Regions from separate parts of the Mucilaginibacter sp. BGA-UO-ETr-C110 genome, predicted to be linked through region 1. Evidence: riboswitches for the same ligand, from Rfam matches in the RefSeq annotation. Region 1 holds a riboswitch; the other holds the start of a gene.

Region 1 (6,123 bases):
GTGGTAAGCCACTTTTTACCAATGCGATAGGCGTGCAGGCCTATACCTTTCGCAGCAGTATGCCCAAAACTACCGTTGCGGTGTTGGACACCATTAAAGCCCTGGGTATAACCGAGCTGGAAGGTGAGGGGCCAAAAGATATGCCCAAGGAAGAATTTAAAAAGCTTTGTGACGAGCGCGGCATCAAGATCCCATCCGTTGGGGCAGGTTATGACGATATTGTTAAAGATCCGCTGGCTGTAGTTAAACTGGCTAAAACCCTGGGTGCAAGCTATGTAATGGTAGCCTGGATACCGCATAAAAAAGAGTTTACGCTGGAAGATGCCAAAAAAGCTGCTGCCGATTTTAACCGGGTAGGCAAAATCCTCAAGAATAACGGACTGACCTTTTGTTACCATAACCATGGCTATGAGTTTGGTAAATACGGGGATGGGACGCTGTTTGATTATATCGCCAAAAATACCGACCCACGATATGTATCGTTTGAGATCGATATCCTGTGGTCGTTTCATGGCGGGCAGGATCCGGCGCAACTCATCAACAAATACCCCTCGCGTATGAAACTGATGCACCTGAAAGATATCCGCAAAGGAGTGGCCAACGACCTCACCGGTGGTACCGATACCCGGAACGATGTAGCCCTGGGAACCGGGCAAATCAATATCCCCGAAGTGCTGAAGGCGGCGAAAAAGGCAGGCATCAAACATTATTTTATCGAAGATGAAAGTCCGTCATATAGCAAGCAATTGCCGGTTACCATAGCTTATATCAAAAGTTTAAAAAATTAAAATAAGTAAATGAATTTCAAATATTTAACCAGGAGAACCGCATTGAAAACTTTAAGTATAGCAGCAGGGGCTGCGGTTGTCGGGAACAGTGCGGAGGCAGCTATTAAGGTTGATAAAAACGGACGCGGCTTTGAGTACTCTTTAAACATGAGTACCATCCGTGGGCAAAATCTGGGTTTTATAAAAGAGCTGGAAACAGCTGCCAAAGCCGGCTTTACTTCGGTGGAGATCTGGCTGGATACTTTGCAAGCTTATTTGAAAACCGGGGGCTCGGTAACCGAAGCCAAAAAGATTGTCGATGGCCTGGGCATCACCATTCAAAATGCCATTGGCTTTGCCCAATGGATAGTGGATGATGAGGCTATCCGTAAACATGCCTTGACCCAGCTACAGGGTGAAATGGACTTGCTGGCCAAATTAGGTTGCAAGCGTATTGCCGCCCCACCGGCTGGCGCAACTAAAGGTGATATCATCAACCTCGATGTCGTTACAGAACGCTATAACACTATCCTGGCCATGGGCAAGGATATCGGCGTTGTCCCGCAGCTGGAAATGTGGGGTGGATCTGTAAACCTGAAACACATCAGCCAGGTGTTATATGTGGCCCTGCAAAGCGGGCATCCCGATGCCCGGGTATTGCTGGATGTGTTCCATATATACAAAGGGCAATCGGCGGTTGAAAGTCTGCAGTTGGTGGGTAAACCTGCGCTGGAGATATTTCATGTAAATGATTATCCATCAGGAATAAAGCCTGATGTTATATCAGAACCCGACCGCGTATATCCCGGCGATGGCGTAGCGCCGCTAAAACGGATTCTGCAACTGGTAAAACATCCGGAAAAGCCGCTCATCATATCCTGCGAGGTATTCAACAAAAGCTATTATGCGCAGGACGCCCTGCGGGTAGCCCAAACGGCGTTGCGTAAAATGAAAGCGGTTACGGCTGACGTTTAAGCTCTTGCAACGGAAAAACACGGGTGTCACCCTGAGCCCCGTCGAAGGGTCGAGCGCAGAGGCCTACCCACCATGCTTCGACGGTGCTCAGCATGACACCCTTAGACCTCGTGGTCAATCTTTGACAATAGACATCATGATGCCCATTTGCCTTCTGGGTTTCACATAAAGAGCGGTTATTTTATTGTTCTCTCTGAGGAAAGTGATCCGGTCGTCAAAGGTTCCATCCATTTTAAAAGTATCTCGCGTTATCGGAATTAGTGGGGTTATTACCTTATCATCCTGATAAAACAGACTGTCGTTCTTTACAAAAATGCTCCTGATCAGCTTATCTTTTCCTGTAAATTTCCCGGTGAATTCGGCAAGCTCTGCTTTTGACATGGTGATGTATTTATTCTGACTATAGGGTTTACCAATGGCAATGGCTGCTACCTGGGCGCAAGCCACATCGTATTTGTTCTTCCCTTCAAAATTGGTCATGACCAAAACATAAACGTGGGCAGATGCTACCCTGATCCCATAGCATTGAAAGCCGAAGATGCCGCCGCCATGTTCGATAGAGCTGATGCCGTTTACGGCGGCCATCCGGAATCCGAAGCCATAGTCGGTATGATCTCCGTTATGGAGCTGCTGAGGTTCCAGAGCCATTTTTATATACTGAGCATTGACCAAGGAATGGAGGTAAAGCGATTCGTCCCACTTAACCATATCCTCCGGACTGGTGAGCAAAGCACCGGCAGAAAAGATAACCGACATGTCTATATAGGGTGCATTAATAAATCCCTCAGCTCTGCGGTAATACCCCGATGCTCTGTCCGCTATGATCTGCGCAGGGTCTTCGTATGAAGTATGTTGCATTTTCAATGGCTCCAGGATGTTTTTGGTGATAAATTCGGGGTAGGGTATGCCTGTTATTTGTTCTAAGATCCCGCCCAATATAAAATACCCGGAATTACTGTAGGTATAATCGGTTCCGGGCTCAAAATCAAGCGGAGATTGAGCTATAATGGCGATAATGTCCTGCGGCTTTATTTTGCGGGTGGCATAAGCTCTTACCTCGGGAATGGTGATGTAATCTTTGATGCCTGAGGTATGGCCAAGCAAATGCCTGATGGTGATGCCGTGATCGTTTTTAAACTGCTCTGGATAAAATTTACTGAGGCGGTCGTCTAAACTCAATTGCCCTTTTTGTACAAGCATTAAGATCGCGATAGCTGTAAACTGTTTAGTCATTGATCCCATTCTGAAAACACTCGCGGTTGAAATAGGGGTATGTTGTTCGATGTTTGCCATGCCATAACCCTTACTGAACACAATTTTGCCATCTTTTGCCACCACAATGGATGCACCAGGTTCTGCCGGCCTGTAATAAGACTTCATGATGGAATCTATGGCGTTGAATTGGGCCTGAGTGATGTTTTGAGCAAAACCACCGCTACAAACAATAAGGAATAAGAAAAGAGCTTTTAAAAACTTCGGGTGTGGCAGTCGGATCAGCATTTTTAAGTTATTTGTCACCTACGACCACTAAAAAACGATCCAGGTTACATTATGGAAAGAATTATTCGTCTTTTGATCCGCCCTGCTCCAGCGACAGTGGAGTATTGAAAAGACATTATAAATTTAAAAGCTTTGGCCTGGTGCGATTCCCTCCCACGGGAGGGGTTTCTACGAGGGAATTGAAAAATGATAAGGTATATCTGCCCGAATTTTCGTATATTTATATCAACAGCAGCCCGGATGTCTTTTAGCAGACATCCGGGCTGTTTGGTTAAGGATAAAACAAGACCAAAACCAATCGTTTTTTATTTAGTTATTTGATAATCAATAAATTAATACTTTTTAAAGTTTTAAAAACTCATCAAAATCGTGTTAAAATTTGTTAAAAAGTGTTAAAATCGATGTTTTTGAATCAATTTTTAAGCGTTTTTACCCTGCTTTTGATCAGAAAAGTGTTAAAATTTAAGGTTTAAAAAGTTTTTCTGAAATAGATCACCGACTTTTCCATCACCTCCCGGAGGGATACTAAAATAAAATTCCTTGCATTTTTTATTTCTATATTTGCGTCGCTTTTGGTTCCCGAAGCCTTTAAGGTTTCCGGATTAAAAGGGAATCCGGTGTAATTCCGGAACTGTCCCGCAGCTGTAAGCTCTGTTAACCGCTATCCATTCTTTAGCCACTGTTTCGATATGATCGCGACGGGAAGGCCGGGTAGACGGGGAGTAAGTCAGAAGACCTGCCATTGCATTATATGTATTCATAGCTTTCGGGGATTGAAGCTGGAATGAAGATACCTCACGTAGTGTGTATTTCCATTTATTGTACCCTGTTTGCTGTTTGTTTAATTTTTTTACGAACAGAACGTATTGCAACACCTGTACAAGTATTTGTGCTTCCTGACGCTTTTTATTTGCCTTACGGCGATACAGGGCCTATTTTGTGGTAACGCCCGGGCGCAGGTAGCAGATACCAGTCGCCAGAAATTGACTGCGGATACCGTCAAAAGCCACCATCTGAAAGAAGTTTCCGTTCGGGCAGGCAGGATCTCATCGCGAAATACCTCGGCCACACCACTGCAAATACTAAAAGGAGCAGAGCTTGAAAAGCTGAATAGCTTTTCGGTAGCCGACGCCATTCGCTATTTTTCGGGCGTGCAACTCAAGGATTATGGCGGAGTAGGCGGTCTGAAAACCATTAATGTACGCAGCCTGGGAAGTAACCACGTAGGTGTTTTTTATGATGGAGTGGAGTTTGGCAATTCGCAAAATGGCCAGGTTGATCTGGGTAAATTCTCCCTGGACAATATTCAGGAAATAGCTCTGTACAACGCCCAGAAAGGTACCATATTTCAGCCTGCCAAGGGTTTTGCTTCGGGGAGCGCTATTTACCTTGCTTCGCGCCAGCCACATTTTGAGGATAGCAGCCGCTCAACCGGTAAGGTGAGTTTTAAAACCGGGTCGTCGGGTTTAGTTGATCCATCGTTCTTTTGGCAATACAAGCTGAGTAACAATACCTATAGTACCATCAGTACTGAGTTTGTGCATGCCAATGGGCGCTATAAATTCCGGTATACCAATGGGGTTTATGATACTACTGCGGTACGGCAAAATAGCGATATCGCCTCGGAGCGCGTGGAGCTGGGCTTAAACGGTAAACTCCAGGATAGCAGTAAATGGGCGGTAAAAGGATATCTGTACAACTCCGCAAGGGGTTTACCAGCCGCTATCGTATCCAACAAGTTTGATTCGCATGAACGTCTGTGGGACAGGGATATTTTCGTCCAATCTACCTATAACAAAAACTTTGGCAACCGGTACAGTCTGATGCTTATCGCCAAATATGCCAATACCTACAGTCATTATACTAATCCAGATATCACAACAACTACAGGGTTGCTGAACGACCGCTATTATGAAAATGAGCTTTACTTTTCGGTAGCTAATAAATACAAAGTCAGTAAGTTCTGGGATGTAGCCCTCTCTGCCGATTACGAGTGGAGCACTTTACATATTACGGAGAACGACTCGGCCAAATACGCTTTTGTACCGCCGATCCGTAATCAATTGTTAACAGCTCTGGCTACCGAATTGCATTTTGCGCGCTTTAATTTGCAGGCTAATGTGCTGGGTACCTTCGTTCGAGACAAAGTACCGATCCTGGCTAATGCAGATAATCGCAACGAGTATACGCCTGCTGTGCTGGTATCCTGGCAGCCGACGGAAAATCCTGATTTCAGACTGCGAGGCTTTTATAAGAGCATTTTTCGGTTGCCTACTTTTAATGACCTGTACTACACTTTTGTTGGTTACGCTGCTGTAAAGCCCGAATTTAACAAGCAGTATGATGTAGGTTTTACCTATAACAGAACCCTGCATCAGCAAACGTTGATCTATTTCGCGGTACAGGCCGATGCTTATTACAACCAGGTAAAGGATAAAATAGTAGCCGTACCCGGGGCTGATCTTGGTCGCTGGTCGATCATTAACTTGGGTAAAGTACATATTAAAGGAGCTGAGGTAAACGCACAGGCTACATGGCAGTTATGGCATGATGCGGTACTAAATGCCGGTATATCCTACACCTACCAGCAATCGGTTGATGTAACCGATAAAACCGATATTAATTATAACCAGCAAATACCCTATACTCCCGTAAACAGCGGTTCGGTATTGATAGGTGCGGAGTGGCATAAACTGGCCTTCACCTACAGCTATATCTATACCGGCGAAAGGTATAATCAAAAATATCATGAAGCGGCCAATTATATGCCGCCATGGTATACGCACGACATAGGCTTTACCTATGCCACCCGGTTCAACAAGCATAAGATCAGGCTTACAGCTGAGGTCAATAACCTGCTTAATCAATATTACGACGTGAT
Region 2 (6,123 bases), 980 kb from region 1:
ACCGTCATATCTGCCGGGCGACTCACATCACCATAAATAACCGGTGGTTTAACACAGCGGCTGCCGTAGCTTTGCACCCAACCGTTTTTGGTGAACAGGAAACCATCCAAACGTTCACCAAAGTACTCCACCATGTCGTTACGTTCAAATTCACCGTGCACCAATACGTCTAAGTCGATCTCTTCCTGCCAGCGAATAGCTTCGATAGTGGCTTTTTCTATTTGTTCGTCGTATTGAGCTTCGGTTAGCTCACCTTTTTTGAGACGTGCACGCAGCGTGCGAATATCATTGGTTTGAGGGAATGAGCCTATGGTAGTTGTAGGGTACAGGGGTAATTTAAAACGCTGCTGTTGTATTTTTTGACGAGCACTGAATGGACTGTCCCGGCGCGCGTCGGCATCAGTGATAGCGGCTGTACGTTGTTTGATCTCCTGTTTATGGATCAGTTTTGACAGATTGCGGCTGCTGATAGCTTGAATGTTGGTTTGCAACAGATCGTTGTCGCCTTCGATGATCTGAGCCAGCTCATTAACCTCATTCAGCTTTTGTTTGGCAAAGGCCATCCAGTTTTTGATCTCGGTATTGATGGTAGTTTCCAGGTCAAGATCAAACGGAGTATGCAGCAATGAGCAGCTTGGCGCTATGATCACCCTGTCTTTACCCAATACAGCAATGGCTTTTTTGATGTGCGATATAGATTTGATATAATCATTTTTCCAGATGTTACGGCCGTCGATGACGCCTAACGACAGGCTTAGCTTTTTGGGTAGCAGGGTAAGCACCTCGTCCAGTTGCTGCGGGGCACGCACCAGGTCGATATGCAGGGCACTTACCGGCAGGTTTACCGCCAGTTGGGTATTATCCTTCAGACTTTCAAAATAAGTGGTGAGCAACACTTTGATATCAGGGCAGTGTTTGCTGATCTCTGCGTAGGCATAAACAAAGGCGTCTTTTTCGGCCTGGGTCAGATCAAGCGCCAGGAAGGGCTCATCCAGCTGTACCCAAACAGCACCGTATTCTTTCAGTCGCTTCAGCACTTCGATATAAACCGGCACCAGTTTTTTGATCAGATCGATCTTGTTAAAACCCGCCTGTTTCTCTTTACCCAGCAACAGGTAGCTTACCGGACCGATCAATACCGGCTTGGGCGTGGCACTGCCGGTATGTTGTTTGGCAAGGGTAAACTCATCAAACACTTTTTCAGAAAACAACCTGAACTGTTGGTTTTGTACAAACTCGGGCACAATGTAGTGGTAGTTGGTATCAAACCATTTGGTCATTTCCATGGCGGTTACATCCAGGCCATCCTTTTGATAACCGCGGGCCATGGCAAAATACAGGTCGATCTCGGTATTGGCTTTGTTTTGGGTTAAAACAGGGGTGTAACGTTCCGGGATAACGCCCAGCATGAGCGAAGTATCCAATACCTGGTCATAAAAGCTAAAATCGTTACAGGGGATCAGGTCGATACCGGCATCAACCTGGGTTTGCCAATTACTGATACGGAGCTTACGGGCAACGGCAAACAGCTCGTCGCGGGTAAATTGGCCCGCCCAGTACGCCTCATTGGCCTTTTTAAGTTCACGGAGGGCACCTACACGAGGATACCCGAGATTGTTTTTGAGCATACGCATAAAACTTTTTTGGTTAAACATTAAATTGAATTAATGCTCCTTACGGTTTTCGGTATGCTTTCGGGAAATGGTAATAAAAGGCAAAAGCATAACCTACACGCAGATGATTGCCTATAGCGCTATTCTTTTTCTTTGACTACTGCTTCAAAACGCGAAAGCATTGTCTTTTATACAGTGGGGCAAGTATCCTGGCTTGTAACATTGCTGCCATCCTTCTCATCCCGATGAGTCGGGACAATGGACCTGGTAAAAGGCATCAATTTTTTATGGTTACTTACAGTTGCGCGACAGCCCGTGATTTGCACACGGTTCCTTATTAATCCCTGCCCGGTAAAGGCAGGAAACCACACTGCTGAAAAAAAGTAAAGAACTTTATTACAACAAATATAGGTTTTAATGCAACATGATAGTGGAAAACAAGGTCGGGCGTGTAGGAAATTGCCCTAGGATAATTTTTTAGTGGAAATTTTTAAGTACTGCGATGTTTAATTCACACCCGCTAAAATAATTTAGGATAGATCATCGTTATCCCGATATTAGCCAAACCTTATGCGTATACGTCTTATTTTTATTTTCCTGTTTTTAATTTCTACTACAGGTATAGCCTCTGCCCAGGTCAATGTTTCCATCAATGATATAGCTAAAATTCACATGGTTGATGGGGCCAGTTATCTCAGCTCTTTTTTCCGTAATGATTATGACCTGATACTCCGGAACGGGCAATGGGAAAGTTACCAGGTGCGTGAACAATATCAGCGAATGAACCCCAGAGTACGCGACCCTAAAAAAATGATAGAACATAGGGATAGCGTAGAACACCGCTTTATAAAAACCATCCCACAGGATTCCATCAATTTACTACTGCAAGCTATCAGTAAAATTAAGCCTAAGTTTAATCCAGCCGACCTGCACCTATCTATCCCCAAACTCACCCAACAGATTGATACCGCCTACCTGAAAGGGATGGATGCAAAGCGCGTACGATTGTTTCATTCCTTTTTTGATACCCCGGCAAAGCTTTATCGTTTGTTAGACACTATACAACATGATTTCTGGACAGATGACTATCCCTACTCTGTTATGGAGATCGTGAAAAAACAAGGCGATACAGTTAAGGTGATCACTACCGCACAAACACAATATATGATGCCATGGCGGGTTAACGACGTATCTACTTACGATTTGAGTATCAACAAATTTTTTATAAATGCTACAGGTGTTATACATCACCGTATGGCGGGTGAACGCGTATATCGCAGTATTTATGACTATGCAGATTTTTTACACGCCCGTGATGCATTTGAACGTCTGCGCTGGCAAGAGCTTGCACCAGAGAATTTCAAATATATTCGGCAGCATTTTAATATAATCAAAGCAGATCGCTATAACGCGGATAGTTCTACCTATTCTTTTAATCCAATAAAACTCAATAAACATATTATTATTAATGGCGTACTGCATATTGCTAAAAAAGATGAGTTAATGAGACTAACCCGCTTTGCCGAAGATACGCTTACTACTTTTTTAAAAAGCCCTGCGTTTATGATAGATAGCTGTATGGCAAAACCGGGATGTACCATCGCTTTTTTAAATAGAAGCGGACATTCTTTTCATGGCTATTATAGCTGGAATAATCAAAAAGCCGAGGATTATTTAAAGAAACTCGACGCCCGGCAAATGTGGTGGTTTACAATTAAAGCAGGTGAAAGAAGAGAGAACAACTGGACAAAACTCCCTGACGGAAATTTTGCGATCACCTCATACATTGATGATTATGCTGTGGGCATATTACCCAAATACATCAAAAAGGACGGCGTGAAAATGGCAAAATTTGTTTTCATGATATTTTCGCCAGATGGAAAATTGATTTATGATGGTTCGGGCATTCAGTAATGTTATTTAGTCTGAAACGGTAAAAAAGATATTTCTTCTGATATTTACGTTTCAAATGCCAACAACAGAAAACATCATCCTGTTTAAAGTATCCTACCAGGGCCACACTACCGAGGTACAGACCTACCCCAATCAATACTACAGCCTCATGACGCTGATTTCCGATCAGCTGGCTATTCCTGGTTTTGGTTTATGCAGTGGTATGGGTAGTTGTGGTACCTGCCTGGTACAGATCCGTAATGGCTATCACCATGGCGTAAAAAACGTACTGGCCTGCGCCGTTAGCGTTAATGATGAATTGGCTGGTGCAGTGGTTACCGTACCGAAACAGTTTTGAATCTTATATACCCGATCAGCCTTTAATGATCAGCTTCATCCAAAGCGGGATGAGTTTTTTGCGCTCCTGCATCAGCTCAAAAAATTCATCGGAGGTAAAATAACCTAAATGTAACATCTGAGGCCGACTCAGGAATGGCGACATGATCATGCCGGTGATATTCCAGAACAGATTAACCGGGTGATAATTGATATCGCCGTTTGTTTTTAACGCACGCAACTGCCTGGCAAAATGCGAGTTAACCAGCAGTTTCATATTATCGATCATCGGTAATTTGGTTAAGCCACCCATTACTTCGCTCACCATAAAAAAGATAAAGTCGGGATTTTCCAGTACCTGGTCGATGTAATAACCTACACAAAGTTCTATTTTTTCGGTAACGCTGGTGCCTTCATCATTCAGTACCGGTTCTATCTTGTCGAAAAGCTTTTTGATGGTTTCGTCCATAATAAAAGCAAAAAGATTTTCTTTACTACGGAAGTAGTAATTTATAGATGCCACATTGATATCCGCTTCGGTAGCGATATCCCTGATGGTAGTAGCCAGGAAGCCTTTCTTAGTAAAGATCCTCCTGGCCGCGTCTTTTATTTTTTCTTCTGTTGATAGTTCAGTGGTTGCTGTCATTTTGGTGTTAATGGTGTAAAGCTAACCATTAGCCAACAAATTAGCAGCCACAATTAAACGCTTAATGCGAATCGGATACAGCTTTTTGTCCTTTCACAAATGGCGCTAAATAAACCATTGGAATGGCACACAGCATCACGATGCCCACTATCCAATAAGCATCATTATAACTTAAAAGCGTGCTTTGTTTTTGTACAGCGCCTTCTATAGCGCCATAAGCCATACGTGTGGCATCGCTGATAGATTTGCCTTTAGCTATAAAAGCCTGGATGTAGCCGTTAAACCTGTCGTTATAAAAAGGATTGTAAGAGTTGATATTCACCAGCAGGTTATTGCGGTGCACGGCCTGCCGTATGTGGATCATGGTATTTAAACCAGCTATACCAAATGAGCCGCCCAATTGCCGCATCATATTGTTTAAGCCGGTACCCTGCCCTACTTCCTGCCCTTTTAGACCGCCGATAGCCAGCGTTGTGAGCGGCACAAAAAGCAATGACAACCCAACACCACGGATAGCCAATGGCCAGAAAAAATCGCCAATACCGGATGATAAGGTAGAGTGGCTCAGCATGGCCGAAAACACAAAGAACAGCAGCATCCCTATGGTGGCCATAAACTGGGCCGGGATCCCCTTATTGAGCATAATCCCCACAAAAGGCATCATCACAATGGTGAACATCCCTCCCGGGAATAATATTTCGCCGGTTTGCTGTGCCGAAAAGCCCAACAGCCCCTGGCAAAATACCGGGAATACAAAGGTAGAGCCATATAAGCCCACACCCAGAATAAAGGAGGTGACCATACCAGCCGAGAAACTCCGGTGCCGCATGATCTTGAAATTAATGATCGGGTATTCGGTACTCAGCTCGCGCCATATAAATAGCAGCAAACCAAAAACAGCTGTTACGGTTAAAACGGTGATATAAGGCGTAGCAAACCAATCTTCGTCCTCTCCTTTTTCCAATATGGTTTGCAGACTCCCTACGGCTATTGCCAATAAGGCTATTCCCCACCAGTCAATCGGTTTTCCTTTACCGTCGCTTGGGGTGGCCCTCACAAACATATAGGTACAGGTAGCAGCCAGGGCGCCTACGGGTATATTCACGTAAAATATCCAGCGCCAGGCGGCATGGTCGGTAATATAACCACCTATAGTTGGCCCAATGGTTGGACCAACTATGGCGCCCAAACCAAATAAAGCGGTAGCCGTACCCACCTGGTTAGGCGGCCAGGTTTCCAACAGGATGGCTTGCGCGGTAGAGATGAGTCCACCACCGGCCAGGCCCTGCAATATCCTAAACATCACCAGCTCAGACAGGCTGTGCGCGTTGCCGCATAAAAAAGAGGCTATGGTAAATACAATGATGGAGGTTAAAAAGTAGTTTTTACGTCCGAAGAAACTTCCCAGCCAGCCCGACATGGGCAGGATGATCACATTGGCCACACTGTAGCCGGTAACCACCCAGGCGGCATCGGTAATGGTGGCGCCCAGGTTACCCTGTATCTGGGGGATGGAGACGTTAACGATAGTGGTGTCGATCAGTTCCAGCAACGATGCTGTTATAACTGTAATGGTAATGATCCATTTTTTGATGCCGGTTTCAGCCATTTGATTATTCCTAAAAAGTTAATGAT

What was found. A riboswitch is a leader RNA that binds a small molecule or an ion and turns the genes downstream of it on or off. The one in region 1 is predicted to bind cobalamin.
Region 2: linked by a shared signal. The riboswitch ahead of metE (5-methyltetrahydropteroyltriglutamate--homocysteine S-methyltransferase) and the one ahead of AC57BQ_RS10550 (TonB-dependent receptor plug domain-containing protein) in region 1 are both predicted to bind cobalamin.

Annotation. Positions count from the first base shown of each region.
Region 1 covers NZ_JCAQPB010000002.1:2,353,342-2,359,464, reverse strand. Annotated here, with positions in the region: gene AC57BQ_RS10565 (TIM barrel protein) at 1-788, shown strand, start outside; gene AC57BQ_RS10560 (sugar phosphate isomerase/epimerase family protein) at 798-1,742, shown strand; gene AC57BQ_RS10555 (serine hydrolase domain-containing protein) at 1,857-3,242, opposite strand; cobalamin riboswitch at 3,799-4,000, shown strand; gene AC57BQ_RS10550 (TonB-dependent receptor plug domain-containing protein) at 4,109-6,123, shown strand, end outside.
Region 2 covers NZ_JCAQPB010000002.1:3,332,269-3,338,391, forward strand. Annotated here, with positions in the region: gene metE (5-methyltetrahydropteroyltriglutamate--homocysteine S-methyltransferase) at 1-1,628, opposite strand, end outside; cobalamin riboswitch at 1,796-1,998, opposite strand; gene AC57BQ_RS14515 (hypothetical protein) at 2,184-3,527, shown strand; gene AC57BQ_RS14520 (hypothetical protein) at 3,583-3,864, shown strand; gene AC57BQ_RS14525 (TetR/AcrR family transcriptional regulator) at 3,880-4,488, opposite strand; gene AC57BQ_RS14530 (DHA2 family efflux MFS transporter permease subunit) at 4,550-6,097, opposite strand.